Regions from separate parts of the Phytobacter sp. V69 genome, predicted to be linked through region 1. Evidence: predicted binding sites of a transcription regulator. Region 1 holds the regulator's gene; each other region holds the start of a gene.
What was found. Region 1 encodes CRP, which controls carbon source genes, mostly activating them, when cyclic AMP is high. Its sites were predicted from a motif close to ATGTGANNNNNNTCACAT; they were not measured.

Region 1 (5,940 bases):
CTAACGAACCCGCACTGCGCCTGGCGCGTAAGATGATCGACGCGACCTTCGCCGAGCGTGTGGTGTTTATGAACTCCGGCACCGAAGCCAACGAAACGGCATTCAAACTGGCGCGTTATTATGCATCTACACGCCATAGCCCGCATAAAAGCAAAATCATCGCGTTCCACAATGCGTTTCACGGCCGTTCACTGTTCACCGTGACCGTTGGCGGGCAGCCGAAATATTCAGACGGCTTTGGCCCGAAACCGGCGGATATCGTTCACGTACCTTATAACGACCTGCATGCCGTGAAAGCGGTGATGGACGATCATACCTGTGCGGTGGTGGTTGAGCCGATTCAGGGAGAAGGCGGCGTAACGGCGGCAACCCCAGAGTTTCTGCAGGGTCTGCGCGACCTGTGCGACGAACACAACGCGCTGTTGGTGTTTGATGAAGTGCAGTGTGGGATGGGACGCTGCGGCGATCTGTTCGCTTACATGCACTATGGCGTAACCCCGGACATCCTGACCAGCGCCAAAGCGCTTGGCGGCGGTTTCCCGATTAGCGCCATGCTCACCACCCAGGAGATCGCCAGTGCGTTCCATCCGGGTTCTCACGGCTCGACCTACGGCGGTAACCCGCTGGCCTGTGCCGTTGCCGGTGCCGCATTCGACATCATCAACACGCCAGAAGTGTTGAATGGCGTGAACGAGAAACGCGAGCTGTTCGTCAAACATCTGGAGAAGATCAACGCGCAGTACAATATTTTCAGCGAAATTCGCGGCATGGGGCTGTTGATTGGTGCCGAACTGAATCCGCAATTCAAAGGTCGCGCACGTGACTTCCTGCTGGCTGCTGCCGATGCCGGTGTGATGGTACTGAATGCCGGACCTGACGTGATGCGTTTTGCACCCGCGCTTATCGTTGAAGAGAGCGATATCGATGAAGGTATGCAGCGCTTCGCGAAAGCCGTAGCGAAAGTGATTAACACTTAAGACCGTAAGCGGCGATTTAACCAGATGCCGTGATGCGGACGCTGACGCCATGCCACCGACGAAATGGTGTGCATGGTGCTCAGATGCCCCAGAATACGTTGCAGGTGCTGTTCCAGCGTGCTCATTGGACCGTGCGTCATACTCTCCGGTGCTTCCAGAATATTCACATCCCCCGAACTTCCCGGTCCATCGTATTCCAGCCGCTGCTGACAGCGCTGCAGGGCAATTTCACACGACTGTAAATAACGCTGCGCCAGATCCGGCGTGAGCATGGTGTGTTCCCGCGCCAGGGTCGTCATCGCATTAATGTGTTCGACAATAAACTGACTGTGCGTGACCCACAGCTTCATATCGGCCAGATAGCGCGTGTCAAAGCCGGGTTCCTGCATCGCCTGATTCAGTGAGTTGAAGAGGGCGTTGTGCGCCTGGTTTACCCGCATGCGCTGCCAGGCCAGCGGCGTAGCCTGGGGATCATCGCTCAGAATCAGGCGGATGGCATCCTGATAGGTTTCCAGCGCGTCATGGGCGTTTTTGCGCAGCAGGCCGCTTTGCCACTGGGGCCACAGCCAGACAACACCGCCAAAAGCGATCAGGCAGCCGATCAGCGTGTCGATAAGACGGGCAACGATAAACTGCTCGCCGTTCAGCGTGAGCAACTGGAGTGTATACACCGCGGTGAGAGTAAAGCCGACCATCGCCCAGCCGTAGCTTTTGCGGATAATCAGGTAGCTCACCAGCGTCACCATCAGCATTGCCGCCAGCGTGAAACCTTCCGGTACGTGGTAGTGCAGCGTTGCGCCGGCAATGATCAATCCGGCCATGGTGCCTGCCGCCCGATGCAGAATGCGTACCCGCGTGGCACCGTAGCCGTTTTGCGTGACAAACATCACCGTCATCATGATCCAGTAAGGCTTGGGCAGATGGAGCGCGCTGCCCATCAGGCTGGCAATGCTGAGCATGACGCTTATCCGCGCCGCATTGCGAAAGGCAGCGGATTTCAACGACAGATAACTTTTGAAGGCAGGGAGCAGCGGCAGGCGGCGCTGCTTCTCAGCCATCAGGTCGCGAACATAGAGTGGACGCTGGGTGCGCAAAACGCGGGCTATCTGGCTGAAATGCCAGGCGCAGAACTGTCCAACCGGGTTATCCGGGTGCTGACGGGCGATTTTCTCCAGCGCGCCTATCTGCTTATCCATATTGAAACGCCGGGGATAGCGATGATAGAGAATGTCATCGGCGAGCACCCGTAACCGCGCGGCGACGGTTTGCGCATTCCAGCGGATAACCTCTTCAGCGTGGCTGCGTTCAACCAGCTCCTGAACCTCTTGCGGTTGATGGAGGCTGACGGAGATATGCTCTTGCAAATCCAGCGCGACCTGGAACATACGCAGCAACCGCTTGTAATCGTTGTTCTTATTGGCCGCCAGCATATGCAACTGCTGGTAGCTCTGGCTTATCATATCCACCGCTTTTTGCTGGCGTGCCAGCAGCGGCGGGAGGGCTTTTTCCGGATCGGCGTGTTGCGTCAGCAGGCTGTATTTTGCTTCACAGTAGTCCGCCAACTGGCGATAGAGCAGGCTTAACGATTCGCGCAGCGGCTGTTCCCGCCAGAGCCAGAACCAGAAGGCGTTAAACGCGCCGTACCACAGGGTGCCGAGCCCATAAATCAGCAACGGTTCCCAGACGGGCATATTCCCGGCGAGGCTTAAGGTAAAGATGGCCGCAATGAGCGAGGCGGGCAGCAGGCGTCCGTGCAAGGCGCTGATTTCCGCCGTGACGCCAAGCAATAGCGTGAGTCCGGTCAGGATCAGCGGCAAGGGGATATTTTGTGTCAGTAACAACTGTACCGTAAGGCTGCTGCCAGCAAAAAGTGAACCGCCAACGATCAGGCGTTTAAAGAAACGTTTGTGCGGTGTATCCAGACCGGCAATATTGCAGCAGGCAGGAACAAGAGAGAACAGCAGACCGAGATCGAGACGCCCGATAAGCAGGCCAACGGTCACAGGGAGGCATAACACCAGCGTTTGTCGCAGTGCATAGTTGATTTCGGGGTGATAAATCAGCCTGCGCCACATGGGGAATAGAGACAAAAACGGCGCATCGCTAAGTACGATGCGCCGCTTGAGAATTAACGTGTACCGTACACGACGATAGTTTTGCCGTGTGCAGAGATCAGGTTTTGATCTTCCAACATTTTCAGGATACGTCCCACAGTTTCACGGGAACAGCCGACGATCTGACCAATTTCCTGACGAGTAATTTTAATTTGCATACCGTCCGGGTGGGTCATTGCATCCGGTTGTTTCGCCAGATTCAGCAGCGTCTGTGCAATGCGGCCCGTCACATCAAGGAATGCGAGGTTGCCGACTTTTTCTGATGTAACCTGCAGACGACGCGCCATCTGAGAAGACAAGCGCATCAGAATATCCGGGTTCACCTGAATGAGCTGACGGAATTTTTTGTAGGAGATTTCGGCCACTTCACAAGCTGTCTTGGCGCGTACCCATGCACTACGCTCCTGACCCTCTTCGAACAGACCCAGTTCACCGATAAAATCTCCCTGGTTAAGGTAAGAGAGGATCATCTCTTTACCTTCTTCATCCTTGATTAGCACAGCCACTGAGCCTTTGACGATGTAATACAACGTTTCCGCTTTTTCACCCTGGTGAATCAGCGTGCTCTTCGACGGGTACTTATGAATGTGGCAATGAGACAAGAACCATTCGAGAGTCGGGTCTGTTTGCGGTTTGCCAAGCACCATGCGCGGTTATCCTCTGTTATAAGCTGGCTCCAGACGCTGGATTCACACAACGCGTCCGGGGTTGCAATCTATCTTCCCGATAGCTGGGAAGTGGACCGTCAGACATGCCTGCGGCCTGTAATATGTGATGTCCTCTGCATACATGCTAAACGTCAATGTATATCACTGTAGCATCCAGATTGTTTTAGCATAGCTTTTGCTGCCTGTCTCCTGGTGTCTCGCTTCAGCTTGACGCAGGTCGCCTTCCGTTGCGACTTTTCTTATGTGCGCGTAATCTGTAAAGAAAATTGCAACTCCGGAGTTAATTAAAATGCAAGCTCGTGTGAAATGGGTAGAAGGTTTAACGTTCCTTGGCGAGTCTGCGTCCGGGCACCAGATCCTGATGGACGGTAACTCAGGCGACAAGGCACCAAGCCCGATGGAAATGGTGCTGATGGCGGCAGGCGGATGCAGCGCTATTGATGTTGTCTCTATCCTGCAAAAAGGGCGTCACGACGTGACAGACTGCGAAGTGAAGCTAACGTCAGAGCGTCGTGAAGAGGCTCCGCGCCTGTTCACGCATATTAATTTGCACTTCATCGTGACCGGCAAAGCGCTGAAAGATGCCGCGGTTTCGCGTGCGGTGGATCTCTCCGCCGAGAAGTACTGCTCTGTGGCATTGATGCTGGAGAAAGCGGTAAATATCACACACTCGTATGAAGTGATCGAAGCCTGATGTGTTGCCGGAGGCGATCTCCGGCACTTTCAGCATCCGACATTTCCCCTGTGGCGCTGCGCTAACCGGGGCTACATCGGGCGGAAGCAGATTTTCTGTTTGCCAGAAAACTACTCGATCTTCTTACCTTCCATCAGCCGTTGTACCAGCGGCGTCATGATGAGTTCCATCGCCAGCCCCATTTTCCCGCCCGGCACCACCAGAGTATTCATGTGCGAAATGAATGAGCCCTGCAACATCGCCAGCAGCCAGGGATAATCAATGCCTTCCAGATTACGGAAATGAATCACCACAAAGCTTTCATCCAGCGAGGGAATGACTTTGGCGGCGAACGGGTTGGAGGTGTCCACGGTCGGCACGCGCTGGAAATTGATATGGGTGCGGGAAAACTGTGGGGTGATGAAGTTGATGTAGTCTTCCATCGAGCGAACCACCGAATCCATCACCGCCTCGCGGGAATGGCCGCGCTCGCTGGTATCGCGCACCAGCTTTTGCATCCACTCGAGGTTGACGATGGGTACTACGCCCACCAGCAGATCCACGTGGCGAGCCACATCATGCTGCGGCGTCACCACGCCGCCGTGCAGCCCCTCATAGAACAGTACATCGGTTGGTTCCGGCAGCGGTTGCCAGGGGGTGAACGTGCCGGGTACCTGATTCCAGGGCACGGCTTCATCGTAGGTGTGCAGGTATTTTCGCGCCTGGCCTTTGCCGGTTTGTCCGTACTCAGTAAAGGTTTGCTCCAGCAGGCCGAAGTCGTTCGCTTCCGGGCCAAAGTAGCTGATATGTCGACCTAAATCGCGGGCTTTACGGATTGCCATGTCCATCTCAGGGCGGGTGTAGCGATGAAAGCTGTCACCCTCGACCTCGGCGGCATGCAAATCCAGTTGAGCGAAGATTTTGCGAAACGCGAGGCTGGTGGTGGTGGTTCCCGCACCGCTGGAACCTGTTACGGCAATAACCGGATGTTTAGCGGACATAGCAACTCCCTGAGTAAGCCATTATTGTAGGTGAAGCCTGCCGCCCTGCACGTTACTCGCGAAACTGCGAGCGTGGCATAATGTTGACGGTTTCATGCAGTTCTGACCACACCAGTAGGGCCTCGCCGTTTTTCAGCTGCCGTCTTACATCGGCGACCTTTTGTTCGAGCGAGCGCTCATGTTCACCATAATCGGTGCCTTCGCGCAAGACAAAGCTTTCAATCAGGTTATCCAGCGTCTCAGGTGCCAGATCCTGCCAGGGAATAATCATTTCAGCTTTCCAGATAAGTGTGCAGCCAGTCGGGGATCCGTTTTTCCAGCCACATTTCCGGGCGCAGCAACGTGCCGCCTACAAAACCCACGTGACCACCGTGTTCGGTCAGTTGATATTCTACCGATGGCGGCAATGTCTGCGTATCGGGGATCACGTTTTGATCCATAAAAGGATCGTCTTTCGCATGGATGATCAGGGTCGGTTTGCTGATTTTATTCAGCAATGGCATGGCG
Region 2 (5,940 bases), on a different contig from region 1:
ACAGGCGTGCTGCGCGCTCGGCGACAACTTTCGGATCCAATGGGACAGGATCGTCTGCGCAGGACATTGATGCATCAAGGTGGATCTTCGTGAAGCCGGCAGCAACATAGGCCTTGATGAGGTCGACGGATTTTTCCATTGCTGCTTCTGCGGTCTCGTTCTGCCAGCAGTTAGGTCCGAGATGATCGCCGCCTAAAATTAACCTTTCCAGTGGGAACCCCACCTCTTTCGCAATAGTAAAAACAAAATCCCGAAAATCAGCCGGTTTCATCCCGGTGTAGCCGCCAAACTGGTTCACCTGGTTTGATGTCGCTTCAATCAGTACTTTTTTATCGCTATGGGCATCAAAGCGAAGTGCCGCTTCAATTACCATTGGGTGCGCTGAGCAGACTGAGCAGATTCCGAGATGTTCCCCTGCCTTATGGCGGGCAATAATATCTTTCACTTTATCCTCCGGGTTATTTCTGAATTCTTTCAATAATTAGTCAACTGCTTTCACAATTTTCCTTCGCAACCGCAGTCGGCGATCACTTTACGTACCACCTCTTTCATGGCGGCTTTCGCGGGCACCATGTAGTGCCGCGGATCGCTGGCGTCCGGATGTGAAGCGAGGTATGACTTGAGCGCGCCCGAGAAGGCGATTTTCAATTCTGTCGCGACGTTGACTTTACAAATACCCAGGCTGATGGCGCGGCGAATGTCATCCCCAGGCAAACCTGATGCGCCGTGCAGTACCAGCGGGACATTCACACGCTGGCGAATCTCTTCGAGGCGGCCAAAATCGAGTTTGGGGTCGGCGGTATACAGGCCATGGGCGGTTCCGATCGCGACGGCCAGCGAATCGATGCCCGTTTGCTGTACGAATTCAAAGGCTTGGTCTGGGTTGGTATAAAGGGCATCCTTGCCATCTACGACAAGATCGTCCTCCTGCCCGCCCAGACGCCCCAGTTCCGCTTCAACGCTAACGTCATAGCGATGGCAATAGTCGATGACCTTTTTCACCAGCTCAACGTTGGCGGCAAAAGGATGGTGGGAGCCGTCTATCATGACGGAGCGCACGCCAGTTAGAACTTTTCTTTCTATATCAGCAAGTTGTTCGTGATGATCGAGATGTATCGCCAGCGGTTGATTAAAGGTTTTCGCCAGATCGCCAGCGATGGCGACAATGTTGCCTGTACCGGCATAGCTGAATGTACCAGGCGTGCCTGCAACGATCAGAGGAGAACGTAGTTCTGCGGCGGTCTCGATCACCACCTGCAACGTTTCAAGATTGTGGATATTGAATGCCGGGACGGCGTAGCCTTTTTGTTGCGCTTTGTTAAGCATCGCTTTCGTCGAAATGATGTACATCCTGCCTCCGAAACCTTTCGTTTATTTTCTTCGAAAGAATATATAGGGTATCGTAACGTTTTTTTGTGAGTTAAGTCAGAAAAATGAAAGATACGAAAGTGAAAGGAGGTTTTCGAAAGTGGCGGGGGGGGTAGAGAAGTGGCAAAACAAAGAACAAGAAAAGGACAAAAGAAGAGCAAAAAAAAGCATGGCCTAAGCCATGCTAATAATACGATGAGATTTTTATAATGATGAATCAAGTCACCGGAGCCGGGTTGAACACAGCCAGTTGGTTGTGCAGACCCCATTGATCCGAGAAGGTTTTCTTACGGCCGCTTGCGACATCCAGAATGAAGTGGAACAGTTTCCAGCCCACATCCTCGATAGTCTCGTCGCCCGTTGCGATAGTCCCTGCGTTGATATCCATCAGGTCGAACCAACGGTTTGCCAGTTCAGTACGGGTCGCCATCTTGATAACCGGCACGGCCATCAGACCGTACGGTGTACCGCGACCGGTGGTGAAGACCTGCACGGTGATACCGGAAGCCACCTGCTGCGTACCACAGACGAAGTCGCTCGCTGGCGTGGCTGCGTAAATCAGACCACGTTTGGTCGGACGCTGGCCCGGAGAGAGCACTTCAACAATGGCGCTTTTGCCGGATTTGGCGATAGAGCCGAGGGCTTTTTCCACCACGTTAGCCAGGCCGCCTTTTTTGTTCCCCGGAGACGGGTTAGCGCTGCGGTCAGTTTTACCCATGTCCAGGTAGTTATCGTACCAGGCCATTTCTTCGAGCAGGCGTTTGCCTACTTCTTCGGTTTCTGCACGCGGTGTCAGCAGGTGGATAGCATCACGTACTTCGGTCACTTCGGAGAACATGACGGTCGCACCACAGCGTACGAACAGGTCGGATGCATAACCGACTGCCGGGTTCGCGGTTACACCGGAGAACGCATCGCTACCACCACACTGGGTGCCAACAACCAGTTCAGACGCCGGGCAGGTTTCGCGTTTACGTTCGTTCAGTTTTGCCAGGTGACGTTCTGCCACTTGCAGAATGTCGTCAACCATTGAGCGGAAGCCAACATGGTGCTCATCCTGCAGACGGACGATGCTCGCGCTGTCTACCGGAATGGCTTTCACATCTTCGGTACCCTGCAGCAGACGTTCTGGCTGCAGTTTTTCACAGCCCAGACCGATCACCATCACTTCGCCACCGAAGTTCGGGTTCAGCGAAATGTTGTGGATGGTACGGATAGGCACCACGGCTGCCGGTGCGTTGATCGCTACGCCACAGCCGTACAGGTGGTTCAGACCGACCACGCCATCGACGTTCGGGTATTTCGGCAGCAGGTCGCGTTCAATAATTTTCACGACATAGTCAACCACGCCCGCCACGCAGTGCACACTGGTGGTGATGCCGAGGAGATTTTTGGTACCAACGCTGCCATCGGCGTTGCGGTAGCCTTCAAAGGTGTAACCTTCGAGCGGCGGCAACGGCTCAGGCACTTTTGTCGCCAGCGGAAGGGTGTTCAGCGGCGGTGCTTTCGGTAATTCAACGGTGGATTCATCAATCCAGCTGCCGCGCGCAATATCACGCACCGCATAGCCGATGACTTCACCGTAACGAACGATTTCACCGTGATGAGGAATATCTACCAACGCAACTTTATGGCCTTGCGGGATATGCTCGATTAACTCGAGACCATCCGGAAAACGGGTGCCCGCTTTTAATCCATTGTCATTGACGATGATAGCGACATTGTCGGTGTCGTGTACTTTAATATAAAACGCCGTAGGCGACTGCTGTCTAATTTCAATGTCGGCCATTGTCAAGTAATCTCCAGCTAACTATACGATGCATTACTCAAAAAAAGAAAGAGGGGACGTTCTGTAATTATCAGAAAATTAAAACCTCGTTTGATGAAATAATAATGTCAGGAGTTTGAATATTAAAGTGTGATCTAAATCACTTATTTTCGTGATTAGCCGCCCTGTAAGGATGGGAATTGCCAGATCTGTGCATCAGCGCCCAGGCATGTGTGCATATGCTCAAAATATTCTTTTAAACCCACGTCAGAATTGAGCATCACTCCAGTGCGTGGCCAGTTGGCGGTGATTATACTGAGCGGTAATAAAATACAAACATGCCATTACCTGATATTACGCTTCGAAAGCTTATTTTAATAAGTCGGGTAAGTTACACATTAAAAAAATTATATTTGTAAAATTAAGCCGTGCCCGAGGAAAAACATATGTCTGTACAAAATTCAATTGAAGTAAAAAGGGGAATACCAACCCGATATTTAATTCTGCTGATTATCTTTATTGTAACAGCAATTAACTATGCGGACCGTGCGACGCTCTCCATTGCGGGAACGGAAGTGGCCAAAGAGCTGCAGCTTGACTCGGTATCAATGGGTTACATCTTCTCTGCGTTTGGCTGGGCCTACCTGCTGATGCAGATTCCGGGCGGTTGGTTACTTGACCGTTTTGGTTCGAAAAAAGTTTACACCTATAGCCTGTTTTTCTGGTCGCTCTTTACCTTCATGCAAGGTTTTGTCGACATATTCCCGATAGCATGGGCCGGTATCTCCATGTTTATCATGCGCTTTATGCTGGGCTTCTCCGAAGCACCGTCCTTCCCGGCCAATGCCCGTATCGTGGCGGCCTGGTTCCCGGCAAAAGAGCGCGGTACCGCTTCGGCGATTTTTAACGCGGCGCAGTATTTTTCGCTCGCACTGTTCTCACCACTGCTGGGTTATCTGACCTTTGCCTGGGGCTGGGAGCACGTGTTTACCGTGATGGGTGGTCTGGGCTTCGTACTGACCGCAATTTGGGTTAAGTACATGCATAACCCGACTGACCATCCGCGTATGAGTCGTGAAGAACTGGATTACATCTCTGCCAATGGTGCAGTGGTGGATATGGACCACAAGAAAGCCGACGATGGCCAAAAAGGTCCGAAACTGGATTACATCAAGCAGCTGTTATCCAGTCGTATGATGCTCGGCGTGTTCTTTGGTCAGTACTTCCTGAACACAATTACATGGTTCTTCCTGACCTGGTTCCCGATTTACCTGGTACAGGACAAGGGCATGTCGATTTTGAAAGTGGGTTTTGTCGCGTCCATCCCGGCCCTGTGTGGCTTTGGTGGTGGGGTGTTGGGCGGTCTGTTCTCTGACTACCTGATCAAACGTGGTTGCACCCTGACCATGGCGCGTAAACTCCCAATCGTACTGGGGATGTTGTTGGCTTCCAGCATCATTCTGTGTAACTACACCGACAACACCGTGCTGGTTATCGCATTGATGGCACTGGCGTTCTTCGGTAAAGGTTTCGGCGCGTTGGGCTGGCCGGTTATCTCCGATGTCGCACCGAAAGAAATTGTTGGTCTGTGCGGCGGCGTGTTTAACGTGTTTGGTAATGTGGCATCGATCGTGACCCCGCTGGTGATTGGGTACATGGTCAAAGAGTTGCATTCGTTCAATGGGGCGCTGATCTTTGTTGGCTGCTCGGCCCTGATGATGATGGTGTGCTACCTGTTTGTGGTAGGCGACATCAAACGTATGGAATTGAAAAAGTAAGCAACGGCTTAAAAAATTAAGGTGCAAAAGATGAGTAACGATATCTTCCCGAACAAATTTAAAGCTGCACTGGCGGCGAATCAGGTTCAGATCGGTTGTTGGTCGGCGCTGGGTAGTCATATCAGCACTGAGGTTCTGGGTCTGGCAGGTTTTGACTGGTTGCTGCTGGACGGTGAACACGCCCCGAATGACGTGCTCTCTTTTGTACCGCAGTTGATGGCGCTGAAAGGCAGTGCCAGCGCACCGGTGGTACGTATCCCGACGAACGATCCGATTGTGATCAAACGTCTGCTGGATATTGGTTTCTACAACTTCCTCGTACCGTTCGTTGAAACGGCAGAAGAAGCCGCGAATGCGGTTGCTGCAACCCGTTATCCGCCAGAAGGTATCCGCGGCGTGTCTGTTTCTCACCGCGCCAACATGTTCGGTACCGTGCCGGATTACTTCGCGCAGTCGAACAAAAATATCACCATCATCGTGCAGATCGAATCTCAGGAAGGCGTGGATAACCTCGACGCTATCCTCGAAACCGACGGCGTTGACGGCGTATTCGTCGGCCCGAGCGACCTGGCGGCAACCCTGGGTTACATCGGTAATGCGGCGCATCCGGAAGTTCAGCGCACCATTCAACACATTTTTGCTCGTGCGAAAGCTCACGGCAAACCGAGCGGTATCCTGGCACCTGTTGAAGCAGATGCTCGCCGTTATCTGGAATGGGGTGCGACCGTTGTTGCTGTCGGCAGCGACCTGGGCGTGTTCCGTGCGGGTACGCAGAGACTGGCAGACACCTTTAAAAAATAATCACACCACCATTGGATAAAGAGAGAGACGCAATTATGACGATGAAAGTTGGTTTCATTGGCCTGGGCATCATGGGTAAACCAATGAGTAAAAACCTCATTAAAGCAGGTTACTCACTGGTGGTCTCCGACCGCAATAAAGACGTCGTTGCCGAGCTGATTGCCGCGGGTGCTGAAGCTGCCGATAGCGCAAAAGCCATTGCAGAACAGTGTGATGTGATCATCA
Region 3 (5,940 bases), on a different contig from region 1:
TCAGGGCCATCGCGGGAAAGGTATTTTTTATTGGGAACCGACCTGGATTGCTGTTCCCGGAAATACCTGGGCGACACAGGCGGGAATGAATTATATCAACGACAAGTGGAAAGAAGGGAATGCGCGAGAAAATCAGGCGCTGTTTGATTGTCAGGGAAAAGTACTGCCCTCGGTGAAAGTCTTTAATTAACTCTGGTGTTGTAAATTTCAGGATCTTTAATATGAATAAATTTGCGCCTTTAAGCCCGAAGGTTGTCTCGCTATTGCATGGCGCGGACTATAACCCGGAGCAATGGGAGAATTATCCCGACATTATTGATAGCGATATTGCCATGATGAAACAGGCAAAATGCAATGTTATGTCGGTCGGGATATTTAGCTGGTCAAAACTGGAACCACGGGAAGGTGAATTTAATTTCGCCTGGCTGGATGTGGTCATTGAGAAATTATATGCGGCGGGAATTCATATTTTCCTCGCCACGCCGAGCGGTGCGCGGCCGGCCTGGATGTCGCAGAAATACCCGCAGGTGCTGCGCGTCGGGCGCGATCGCGTCCCTGCGCTGCACGGTGGGCGGCATAACCACTGTATGACATCTCCGGTCTACCGGGATAAAACGCTGAAAATCAACGCGCTGCTGGCTGAACGATATGCGCAGCATCCGGCGGTGCTCGGCTGGCATATTTCCAACGAGTACGGTGGTGAATGCCACTGTGATTTGTGTCAGCAAAAATTCCGTGACTGGCTGCAGGCCCGCTATCAGACGCTGGAAAATCTCAACCACGCCTGGTGGAGCGATTTCTGGAGCCACACTTACACCGACTGGTCGCAAATTCAGTCGCCGTCGCCGCAGGGCGAAGTGTCGATCCACGGCCTGAATCTCGACTGGCGACGCTTTAATACCGCCCAGGTCACCGATTTCTGCCGCCATGAAATCGCACCGCTGAAAGCGGCGAATGCGCAGCTTCCGGTGACCACCAACTTTATGGAGTATTTCTACGATTACGACTACTGGCAGCTCGCGCCGGCGCTCGATTTTATCTCCTGGGACAGCTATCCGATGTGGCACCGGGACAAAGATGAAACGCAGCTTGCCTGCTATACCGCGATGTATCACGACATGATGCGCTCGCTTAAGGGTGGTAAGCCGTTTGTGTTGATGGAGTCAACGCCGAGCGTCACCAACTGGCAGCCGACCAGCAAAGTGAAAAAACCGGGGATGCACATATTGTCATCGCTACAGGCGGTGGCACACGGTGCGGATTCGGTGCAGTACTTCCAGTGGCGTAAAAGTCGCGGTTCGGTAGAGAAGTTCCACGGTGCCGTTATCGATCATGTCGGTCATCTTGATACCCGCGTTGGGCGTGAGGTGTGCGCGCTGGGCGAGAGGCTCGAAAAGCTCGCGCCGGTGATGGGCTGTCGTACCGATGCGCGTGTGGCCGTCATCTTTGACCAGCAAAACCGCTGGGCGCTGGATGATGCCGAAGGACCGCGCAATAAGGGGATGGAATACGAAAAAACCGTCAATGAACATTATCGCCCGTTCTGGGAAAAGGGCATCGCGGTGGATATCGTTGACGCCGATGCCGATCTGAGTCTCTACCAACTGGTGGTCGCACCGATGCTGTACATGGTGCGCGACGGCTTTGCTGAGCGTGCCGAAGCGTTTGTCGCGGCAGGCGGCCATCTGGTTACGTCCTACTGGACCGGGGTGGTGAACGAGAGCGACCTTTGCTACCTCGGCGGTTTCCCTGGCCCTCTGCGCAAACTGATTGGCGTCTGGGCCGAGGAAATCGACTGTCTGGACGACAATGAGCGCAATCTGGTGCAGGGGCTGGCGGGTAACGAGGCAGGATTACAGGGGCCGTATCAGGCGCGCCATCTGTGTGAACTGATTCATGCCGAGAGCGCAAAACCGCTGGCGACCTACCGGGATGATTTTTACGCAGGACGCCCGGCGGTAACGGTCAATCAGTTCGGCAAAGGTAAAGCGTGGCACGTTGCTTCACGCAACGATCTGGCCTTCCAGCGCGATTTCTTTGCCAGCATTATTGACGAACTGGCGCTGCCGCGCGCCGTGGAACAGGATTTCCCACCGGGCGTGGTGGCGACGGCGCGCACCGACGGTGAAACCACCTTTGTCTTTATCCAGAACTTTAGCGGCCAGCAGCAGACGATTACCCTGCCGCAGGGCTACCAGGATTGTCTGTCTGCTGCGTCCGTCAATGGTTCGCTGCAGCTGACACCGTGGGATTGCCGTGTTGTTCGCCGTCAGGCGTAAAATCTGACCTATGTGCCTGCCCATTCGGGCAGGCTTTTTTTTATCTGTCAAAAATCAGGAGTCGATGATGGTGAGTCTTAAATCTTTCCTGCACTACTTCTCTGAACCGAAAAATACCGCGGCTGTACCCATCAGCGATGCTGAGCTGCAATTGATCCAGCGGCTGGCGCAGGCGTTTGGCGGTGCGGAGAATATTGAGAATGTCGATGCCTGTCTGACCCGTTTACGTGTGACGGTGAAAGACCTGGGCATTGTGGATTCGCAGGCACTGCAACATGAAGGGGCGCTGGGCGTGATTATTCTTGGGCAGCAGGTACATGCCATATTTGGCAAACAGTCAGATGCGCTGCGTAAATTACTTGATGAACATTTCTCTTCCCGCGCATAAATAAAAAAGGGATACCCGCAAGGGTATCCCAAAATACATCCCAGGAAAGCAATGGCAACATAAATCCTGTCAGGCAATAACCTGGCAGTTCTCGGAGATAAATAACGAGGGTAAAACAGTACTCTACAAAATCATTCTCGCTATATCGTGATGGCCACACGGTGAATGTCCGGAAGTTTACTTAAATAAGTAACCGGGGTGAACATAAGCGGCCAACCAAGAGATAACGTGAGGGTAAAGCTTATTTACCACCAGGCTTCAACTTGTACGCCAAAATTCCATGTATTATTTTTAGTCCCGTCTTCAAATGATTTACCATCTTCCGAATCATTTAAATACGAAGCGAAAACGCGTAATTCAGGGCGAGACATAAATTCCGGGCCATCTGCCAGACCCACTGCGAAGGTGTATTTTTCGCCGCTCTGTTTGTAGTGGGTACCGTTTTTATAGTCGTCTTTCTGGTAGAAACCACCGACTTCGCCGATCAGACGCACATAATTGGTGAGCTGATACTGCGCGCGACCCACCAGTGAAACCAGACGGGTTTTGTCGGTATATTCCGTAATGTCGTTGACAGAGCCGTAGGTCAGTACGTGGTTCAGTGAGAACTTCTCGGTAAGCGGAATCAGCCCGGTGTTGATCACACGATAACCGCTGGCATCGTTCACATAGTGCCACATGTCATACCAGCCGCCACCCTGCGACACCATATTTTGCGCCAGCCCTTTGTTCGCGTATTGCAACACCAGCTTGTTATAGCCGCCAAACATATCCTGGCTGATTTCGCCGGTCACCATCACACCGTCATCCGCTTCGTATAATCCGCCGTAATCTTTCTGTTTTTTGGTCGGATTTGGCATCGCGTAGTCAATGCCGAACTCCGTCCATGCGCCTGACCACGGCTTCCAGCCCGCATAGCGTACGTCGATATAGTTGATGTTAACGTCATTGTCGTTGTCGACGCGGTAATCAACGTCATTGGAGTCGCCGCGGATCCAGGCCACCGAGACCGCGCCCGGCCCGACGGTGTAGTTTTCAATCCCGGCACCGGAACCGGAGATGTTCCAGTATTTGGTATCGATGATGTGCAGATCGTGGCGCTGGTAGTAGCGTTTCCCGCCCCAGATCACCGCGTTCGGGTCGTTGGGAATCAGCCCTTTGATTTGCAGGTTCAACTGGCGCAGGCCGAACTGTGCGTCGTCGCCGATGGTGGTTTCGTTGTCGTTAGAGCCGTCGGAAACCATGCTCACCATGCTGTCGAGGTAAAAACTTACGTCGTCCTTTTTATACACCTCTGAGCCCAGTTCCAGTTCTGCGTAAGTATCGGATTCGTTACCCAGGCGGCCCAGCTTGTTCTTTTGCCACTCAACCTGTCCACCATCGCCGGACACGCCTACGCCGCCGCGCAGGTAGCCGTGAAAGTCGATAGGTACAGATGTCGCAGCCAGCAGTGAAGGTGAAGTCAGCGCAGCGGCTAACGCAAGAGTGAGCGTGCGTAGCGTAGTGTTCATATCATTCCTCTTATTGTTTTGTATTACGTTCACATTAGCGATGTCATAAAATGCCTAAATGTAAAAACAGGCAAACTAACGATTGCGAATATGTGATTAACTGCAAATAAAACAGCCTTTTTTGTTACAGTTAGCGAAATTCTTCACAATGTTGGGTATTGTGAGCGTGATACTTATTTTGAGGAATTGAAGCGAGGGGATGTGTGGTGAGCGTTTTTTTAGGTAGCCCCTGTTACACTTGGCGCATAACAACATAAGGAACCGGACCATGAAGTCTAAAAGTGCAACGCTGGAAGACGTAGCCCGTCATGCGGGTGTCTCCTACCAGACCGTGTCCAGGGTACTCAACAAATCTGCCAATGTATCCGAAGCCACGTGTTTAAAAGTAGAGAAATCCATAGAGTTACTGCGTTATGTCCCAAACCGGCTGGCGCAGCAGTTGGTGGGGAAGCAAAGCCAGACGGTTGGCCTGGTGACGACCTCCCTGGCACTGCATGCTCCTTCGCAGGTGGCGGCGGCGGTGAAACGCTACGCCAACCTTGATGGCTACCAGGTATTGATTTCAATGATCGATGAGAACGTCAATCAAGACATTCAATCCGCCATTAACGAACTGAAGTCGCAACTGGTGGACAAAATGATCATCAACGTGCCGCTGGAAACCGAAGAGGCGCAGCGTATCGCGTCTGACAACGATGATATCGTTTGTCTGTTCCTCGATGTCGATCCCTATAGTTCCGTGTTTAACGTTTCGTTTAACCCAGCAGACGGCACCCGTGCCAGCGTCAAACATCTCTATGACCTGGGCCATCGGGAGATTGCGCTGCTGGCCGGGCCAGAAACGTCGGTGTCGGCAAATCTGCGGCTGAAAAGTTGGGTAGACACACTCAACGGTTATGGACTGAAACCGGTGACGGTATTTCATGGCACCTGGGATGCGCAGAGCGGGTACACGGGCGCGTTACAGATGTTACGTGAAACGCCAAATTTCACCGCCGTATTGGTGGGGAATGACCAGATGGCGCTGGGTGTGCTCAGCGCGTTCCACCAACATCAGATTGCCATTCCGGGCGAGAAGTCGGTGGTGGGTTATGATGGAACCTATGAAAGTTCGTTCTTCCATCCGGCGTTGACCACCGTTTCGCTGGATCTCGATTTGCAAGGGAAGGAAGCGGTGCGCCGCCTGCTCGATAGCGGACACGGTGATGCGGCGCGCAGTTCGTCAGTGTTGCCTGCAAAGCTTATCGTCCGGCACTCCACCGGGGGCATACAGGAGCAGGGGATCAACCTGCAGGATATCGCCCAGCAATTGCAGGTCATTGCGCATAAGTTATGGAAGTAAGCGGTCGATTTATCTACTGGCTACGGGGCATTCCACGCTATGAAAGCGAATGCTATTGAGCTAAGTGCCTAGCCAGCCATAGCCTGGATATTTGCGTCGCGTTTCTGGCGGGAATACGTCAGAAACGCGCTCAAGCGCTTTATTGCATCAGCAGGGAGTTGGCCTCCAAAGACATTTTTGATGTGATTAAAAAACGCGGGAAGGGATTGCCTGACCGAAAGTAAGTGAGTAACATCCGCTCTTTCGGATAAAGAAAATGTCTGTTACCGACTCACTTCTCGCTTTCTCCCTCGCTGCACTACTGCTCACACTCACTCCCGGTCTGGATACGGCACTTATTCTTCGAACCGCCTGTGCTGAAGGGGGGAAAAAGGCTTTTCAGGCTGCCCTTGGCATTGACACTGGCTGTTTCATATGGGG
Region 4 (5,940 bases), on a different contig from region 1:
AGATGTTCATGCCGGTCCAGGCAGTGAGGCTGGAGGCCAGCAACTCGCCGGCACCGCTCATGTAGGCTGCCGTCAGGGCATACATCAAAAACATCATGCTAAAACCGGTGACCCACTGCCCATAGCGCCCAAGGTAGCGCCGCGCAAGGCTGCCCAGCCCGGTATCTGCAGGCACGTGCTGATAGACTTCCAGCAATAACAGCGCGGTGTAACACATCAGTCCCCACAGCGCGAAGAGTAAAACCAGCGTTACACTGAATCCCACTCCGGCTGCCGCCAGTGGCATCGCCAACATACCTGCGCCAATTGTGGTTCCTGCCACAATAAAAACACTACCAAGTGTTCGATTTTTCACACTTTCCTCTGGAATTAAACTCCATTCATCTTCAAATCTGCGGCGCAGAGTATGTGAAAAGTACGACGTCGTCAAACAGGCCTTACAATAGGTGTAAACTAATAGTTCCATTCCATCGGCGGTGTGGGCTTTCGGACATTTGCCCAGCGGAATCAGGCACTTTGTCTACTTCATAAGGACAATATTTTTGCGCGACAATCAGGCGTACCTTAAAAAAGAATGATAAAGATTCAAAAAAAGAGGTGGTCATGTCGGGGACGAATCCGTTTGTTGCGAAATGGACGCGCGGTGGGAATTTGTTATGTCACGGTAACTGGATCATTACCTGGCAGGGCGAGGCGGTTATATTGCCAGAATCCCGGCGGGAAAAGGACATGAATACCTGGGCCATCTACTCGATTATCGACCCGGACGATGAAACTTTTGCCCAGGGACTGCACGAAGACGAGTGGATTATCGACAATGTCGAGTGGCTGACCGATCTGTTTTATGACCACCACATCCCCATGGAAACGGAGAATTATCGTTATTTCTATCAGGCGGTGAATCGGCAGGACTGGCGATGTACAAGTTGCGCGGGATGCATGTAAACCTGTCATAGCGCAAAAAACCATCCTAAAGATGTGTCTATGATGCATCTTTTAAGTGGAGGATGTATGGCGTCAATTCATGGTCACGAAGTACTTAATATGATGCTGGAGTCAGGCGAACGTTATTCCGAGAAGAGTCTGGAAGCGGCAATTTGTACGCGCTTTGGCGACGACGCGCGTTTTCATACCTGTTCAGCAGAAGATATGACGGCAGGGGAGCTGGTAGCGTTTCTGGCATCGCGTGGGAAATTCATTCCCGCCGAAGATGGGTTTTCTACCCACGAAAGTAAAATCTGTCAGCATTAAAAAAATAACGCGGTAATGAACGTTCATTACCGCGTTTTGCTTAATTTGCGGTATCGAGAGTCGACAGCTCTTTATCGATGAAGTAGAGGCCTTCGCCGCTTTTACCTGCCAGCGTCAGCTTATCAATAACGGATTTAAACAGTTTCTCTTCTTCATGCTGTTCTGCGACGTACCATTGCAGGAAATTAAAGGTTGGATAATCCTGCGAGGTCATTGCCACGTGCGCCAGTTCATTAATTTGACGGGTAATGAGCTGCTCGTGTTCGTAGGTCGCACGGAATAACTCATCCAGTGAGCCATATTCAGCCACCGGCGAGGTGATGGTGTTAATGCGCGGCAGGCTGCCGGTATCTGTCAGATAATCAAACAGACGCTGCATGTGTGTCATCTCTTCCTGGGCGTGACGACGCAGAAACGCGGCCGCACCTTCAAAGCTGTTATAGCTGCACCAGGCGCTCATTTGTTGATAAAGCAGAGACGAGAAAAGTTCGAGGTTCATCTGCTCATTCAGTTTTTCAATCATTTCAGCTTTAAGCATGGTGCCGCTCCAGAAGAATAATAAAGGGGGGTAATGAGCGGCCACTATAATTTGTTATTTAATTATTTGCAAAAGGTAAAATAAAAAATAATTTTTATTAAAAATGAGAATGGGAATAAAACGCATTGCAGGGAAATAAATGGGGAAATGATAATTGTTCTATATTTTAAATAAATATTAATGCCAGCGAAAATTCGCTGGCATTAACCGTTACCATGCCCCGATGGTTGGGGTGCGGTTGAGCGCCATACCGCGGCACTGGTACTGAATGGTGATGGTGGTGTTCATGCAGACAGAGCCACTGATCAGGCTGCAGGTTGAAATCGGTTGACCGTAGGCCACCGCGGTCGCATAGCCCATTTGTTGGCACTGCTTGTTGGCGGTTCCCTGCGTGGTGTATTCGTCATAGTGCGCGTCTTGCATCATCGCCTGACTGAAACTTAGGCGGATCAGACCATTGGTATTGTCAACGTTACTGACTTTGGGTTCTTTTGTTATCGAGCACCCGGCGAGCAGTAGCAGCGAGGCGGCAACAAGGATTTTGTTCATTAAATCGCTCTGATTCTTATGGGCATTGTTGCATCTTACCGACTTCTCACGCGGGCAATCGGCAGAATAGCCTGCGTAACTGGCCTTTTTACGCGCAACGGCGTTCAGTCTGCCAGGCGGTCATAAATCTGGGCAAAAACATTCTGCTGCTGGCGAAAAAGGGCGACCAGCCGTGGGTCAAAATGTCGACCATTGCCATCCTCAATCATCTGCACGGCTTTTTCATGGCTAAAGCTGGGTTTATAGATGCGTTTTTGTCGTAGCGCATCGTAAACGTCGGCCAGCGCCAGGATGCGCGCTTCCAAAGGGATCTGCTCCCCGCGCAGGCCTTCCGGATAGCCGCTTCCGTCCCATTTTTCATGATGAAAATGGATCATGTTTTCTGCCACTGACCCCAGCGATAGCCCCTGAATAATGCGCCAGCCCTTGATTGTATGCAGTTTCATCTCGTCAAACTCATCCGGGGTGAGTGGCCCTTCTTTGCGCAAGATGCGTTCGGGGACCGCAATTTTGCCGCTACGGTATTCGTCATTAATCAGCTGATTGACGTCTTCCCTGATGGCACGCAACTGTGGGCTAAAGGCAAACACACAGGTGATGCGCAGGGCGGGATAATTGATAGTAACGCGCGGTATTGTCCATTTCGCTGGCGTCGTTAATGTAGAAATCCGTCCGCTCCTCGGTGCGGATCACACCGCTGTATAAGCCGTAGCTGTCGCTATTGAAACGCTGGCTAATCTCATCTCCGCCAATGGGGCGTATCTGGATGTTATAGCCAAAGCGCTCATTGAGCATGCCGGCGATACGTGGGTACAAGCCCTGATAATTTCCTTGCGCGTCGCGCCAGAACTCGAAGCTTTCACCGTCATAGACCCACGGGGAATAGGATCCGGCTGTTTCTGATGTGCAGACGGGGCTGCGCTGGCATGCCCGAGCCAGAGAAGCGTGCTACAGAGTAAGAACAGTGAGAAAAGCGAGGTGGTTAGCTTTCTTCCGCAGCACCATTTCACCTGGGCATCCTCAGTCGTTGTCACTATTGTTTTATATGCAGTTTAGTAAGCCTTTGCCTGCCGACATTTTTTTCTTCATTTTGCGAGCCTGCAAGACGCTCAGGGTCGTTACCGGCAAAAATGTGAAGGCAATTTGCTTTTTTAAAACATTTTTTCATTAAATTTGAAAGTATGTTTGTCAGGTAGTAAGGTTGACTAAATTTGGCTATCCAATGCATTAACCAGGAGATGAACATGAAGATTGCACTGATGATGGAAAACAGCCAGGCAGGGAAAAACGCCATCATCCTTAAAGAGCTTAAAACGGTTGCGGATGAAAAAGACTTTCCGGTCTTCAACGTGGGCATGAGTGATGAAAACGATCATCACCTGACCTATATCCACCTTGGTATTATGGCCAGCATTCTGCTGAATGCCAAAGCGGTTGACTTTGTGGTCACCGGCTGCGGCACAGGGCAGGGCGCGCTGAGGTCCCTGAACATCCACCCGGGCGTGGTATGCGGCTACTGTATCGATCCGGCTGATGCGTTCCTGTTTGCCCAGATTAACAATGGCAACGCGCTGTCATTACCGTTCGCGAAAGGCTTTGGCTGGGGCGCGGAACTGAATGTGCGCTTCATCTTTGAAAAAGCGTTCACCGGCCGTAACGGTGAGGGCTATCCGCCGGAGCGTAAAGAGCCGCAGGTGCGTAATGCCGGTATCCTGAATCAGGTGAAAGTGGCGGTGGTCAAAGAGAATTACCTCGACACGCTGCGCGCTATCGATCCGGAGCTGGTGAAAACCGCCGTATCTGGCCCGCGTTTCCAGCAGTGCTTCTTTGAAAATTGCCAGGACAAAGAGATCGAAGCCTTTGTACGTGAGATCCTTGCCTGATACCCCACGGGGCCAGCGTGAGCTGGCCTCTGTTTTCCCGCAGTGTTAAAAGAACGTTTTTTCCCGCCCGATTTTTCCAAATATATTTTAAAAACCTAAAAAACTTTAGCGTTATAACTCGCAGATTCAACACGCATTTTTAACAAAAAACCGACTTCTTAAAAAATTAAAAAGTGATTTACATCACGGAATGCTTGCTTTTTGTGATGTGGGTCATATTATGTACGCATCAACCGATAACACCTGCATAACAAATCGCCGGAGCAAGACATGAAACTGCGTAAAATCCTGAAAAGCATTTTTGAAACCTACTGCAAAACTTTCAAAGACGTACCCCCTGGTGCTATGTTCTGATGAAAAAAACCTGCCGAGAGCAGGTTTTTTTATGTCCGCAGTAAAAGGCGGAACAGCAGTGAAAGCGGCGATTTTTCGCCGCTTTTTGTTTATCAGAAGAAGACCGAAACCAGCATGTAGCTGGCGGCGCAGGCGCAGCTCACGCCAATCAGACCCGGAATAATAAAGCTGTGGTTAATAATAAACTTACCGATGCGCGTGGTGCCTGAGCGGTCAAAGCCGATACAGGCCAGGTCGCTTGGGTAGGTCGGCAGCACAAAGTAGCCGTAAGAGGCCGGGAAGAAGGCCAGCAGCATTTTGGGTTCGACGCCCAGCATCAGGCCCATGGGGGCGACGGCGGTCAGTGCGGCGGCCTGGCTGTTGACCAGTTTCGATACGAGGAACAGAACGATCGCGTAGGTCCACGGATGGCTTTTCACGACGCCTTCCAGCGCCATTTTTAACTCGTCCAGATGCGCCTGGAAAAAGGTATCACTCATCCACGCAACGCCGAAGACTGAGAAAATTGCCACCATCCCCGCTTTGAATACCGCACCGCCGGAAATGGCGGACGCGTTGACTTTACAGACCACCAGCATCACGGCACCGGCAATCAGCATTATCATCTGAATGACCAGGTTCATGGAAAGCGGGGAGATCTTACCTTTGACTTCGAACGCCGGACGCAACTGCGGCAATGCCCCGAGTAACACCACGACCAGGATCCCGGCAAAGAAGATCCACGTTGACCAGTAAGCCTGCTTCGGGAAGCTCTGATTCATCAGCGTTTCGCTGCCGCCGTAGATGAATTCACGCTGTTTCGGGTCTTTTAATTTCGCCTGAAACTCCGGATCGTCCGCCAGATCTTTACCACGACGCAGGCTCCACAGTGCCGCAATGGCCACCCCGAACAGGGATGCCGGGACAGATACGGCCAGTATTTCAAGGATGCTCCACGCATGGCCAATACCATGTTGTGCAGCAAGTATCGAGACCAGTGAGACGACGGCAACTGACACCGGTGATGCGGTGATCGCCATCTGCGAGGCAATGGACGCCACTGCCATTGGGCGTTCCGGGCGAATATTTTTCTTCAGTGCGATGTCGGCAATGATAGGGAACATGGTGTAAACCACATGTCCGGTGCCACACAGGAAGGTTAATGTCCAGGTGGTGAATGGTGCCAGCAACGTGATGTGTTGCGGGTGGCGGCGTAATAACCGCTCGGCGAATTGCATCATTACGTTCAGACCGCCTGCGGTTTGCAGCGTGGCTGCACAACCGATAACGGCAAGAATCGTGAGCATAACATCAACCGGCGGCTTGCCCGGTTCCAGACCAAATACAAAACTCAGGATAAAAAGGCCGATACCGCTGATTAAACCC

Region 2: the regulator CRP is predicted to act here: its motif matches at 3,285-3,302, upstream of garD (galactarate dehydratase).
Region 3: the regulator CRP is predicted to act here: its motif matches at 4,269-4,286, upstream of ACSZPU_RS13070 (maltoporin).
Region 4: the regulator CRP is predicted to act here: its motif matches at 4,423-4,440, upstream of azuC (stress response protein AzuC).

Annotation. Positions count from the first base shown of each region.
Region 1 covers NZ_CBFFRL010000068.1:4,095-10,034, forward strand. The annotation lists gene argD (bifunctional acetylornithine/succinyldiaminopimelate transaminase) at 1-977, shown strand, start outside; gene ACSZPU_RS11785 (YccS/YhfK family putative transporter) at 974-3,052, opposite strand; gene crp (cAMP-activated global transcriptional regulator CRP) at 3,106-3,738, opposite strand; gene ACSZPU_RS11795 (OsmC family protein) at 4,049-4,453, shown strand; gene ACSZPU_RS11800 (phosphoribulokinase) at 4,564-5,433, opposite strand; gene ACSZPU_RS11805 (YheU family protein) at 5,486-5,704, opposite strand; gene ACSZPU_RS11810 (hydrolase) at 5,706-5,940, opposite strand, start outside.
Region 2 covers NZ_CBFFRL010000063.1:11,754-17,693, reverse strand. The annotation lists gene gatZ (tagatose-bisphosphate aldolase subunit GatZ) at 1-445, opposite strand, end outside; gene ACSZPU_RS11130 (tagatose bisphosphate family class II aldolase) at 496-1,350, opposite strand; gene garD (galactarate dehydratase) at 1,586-3,157, opposite strand; gene ACSZPU_RS11120 (MFS transporter) at 3,583-4,914, shown strand; gene garL (2-dehydro-3-deoxyglucarate aldolase) at 4,945-5,715, shown strand; gene garR (2-hydroxy-3-oxopropionate reductase) at 5,751-5,940, shown strand, end outside.
Region 3 covers NZ_CBFFRL010000079.1:347-6,286, reverse strand. The annotation lists gene ACSZPU_RS13085 (glycoside hydrolase family 53 protein) at 1-190, shown strand, start outside; gene ACSZPU_RS13080 (beta-galactosidase) at 222-2,279, shown strand; gene ACSZPU_RS13075 (PTS sugar transporter subunit IIB) at 2,347-2,667, shown strand; gene ACSZPU_RS13070 (maltoporin) at 2,913-4,178, opposite strand; gene ACSZPU_RS13065 (LacI family DNA-binding transcriptional regulator) at 4,447-5,520, shown strand; partial or broken gene ACSZPU_RS13060 (LysE family translocator) at 5,777-5,940, shown strand, end outside.
Region 4 covers NZ_CBFFRL010000034.1:5,662-11,601, reverse strand. The annotation lists gene tyrP (tyrosine transporter TyrP) at 1-355, opposite strand, end outside; gene ACSZPU_RS07040 (PM0253 family protein) at 604-945, shown strand; gene ACSZPU_RS07035 (YecH family metal-binding protein) at 1,012-1,251, shown strand; gene ftnA (non-heme ferritin) at 1,292-1,789, opposite strand; gene yecR (YecR family lipoprotein) at 2,000-2,338, opposite strand; gene ACSZPU_RS07020 (HD-GYP domain-containing protein) at 2,443-2,928, opposite strand; gene ACSZPU_RS07015 (hypothetical protein) at 2,915-3,154, opposite strand; gene ACSZPU_RS07010 (RpiB/LacA/LacB family sugar-phosphate isomerase) at 3,583-4,221, shown strand; gene azuC (stress response protein AzuC) at 4,492-4,575, shown strand; gene ACSZPU_RS07000 (anaerobic C4-dicarboxylate transporter) at 4,668-5,940, opposite strand, start outside.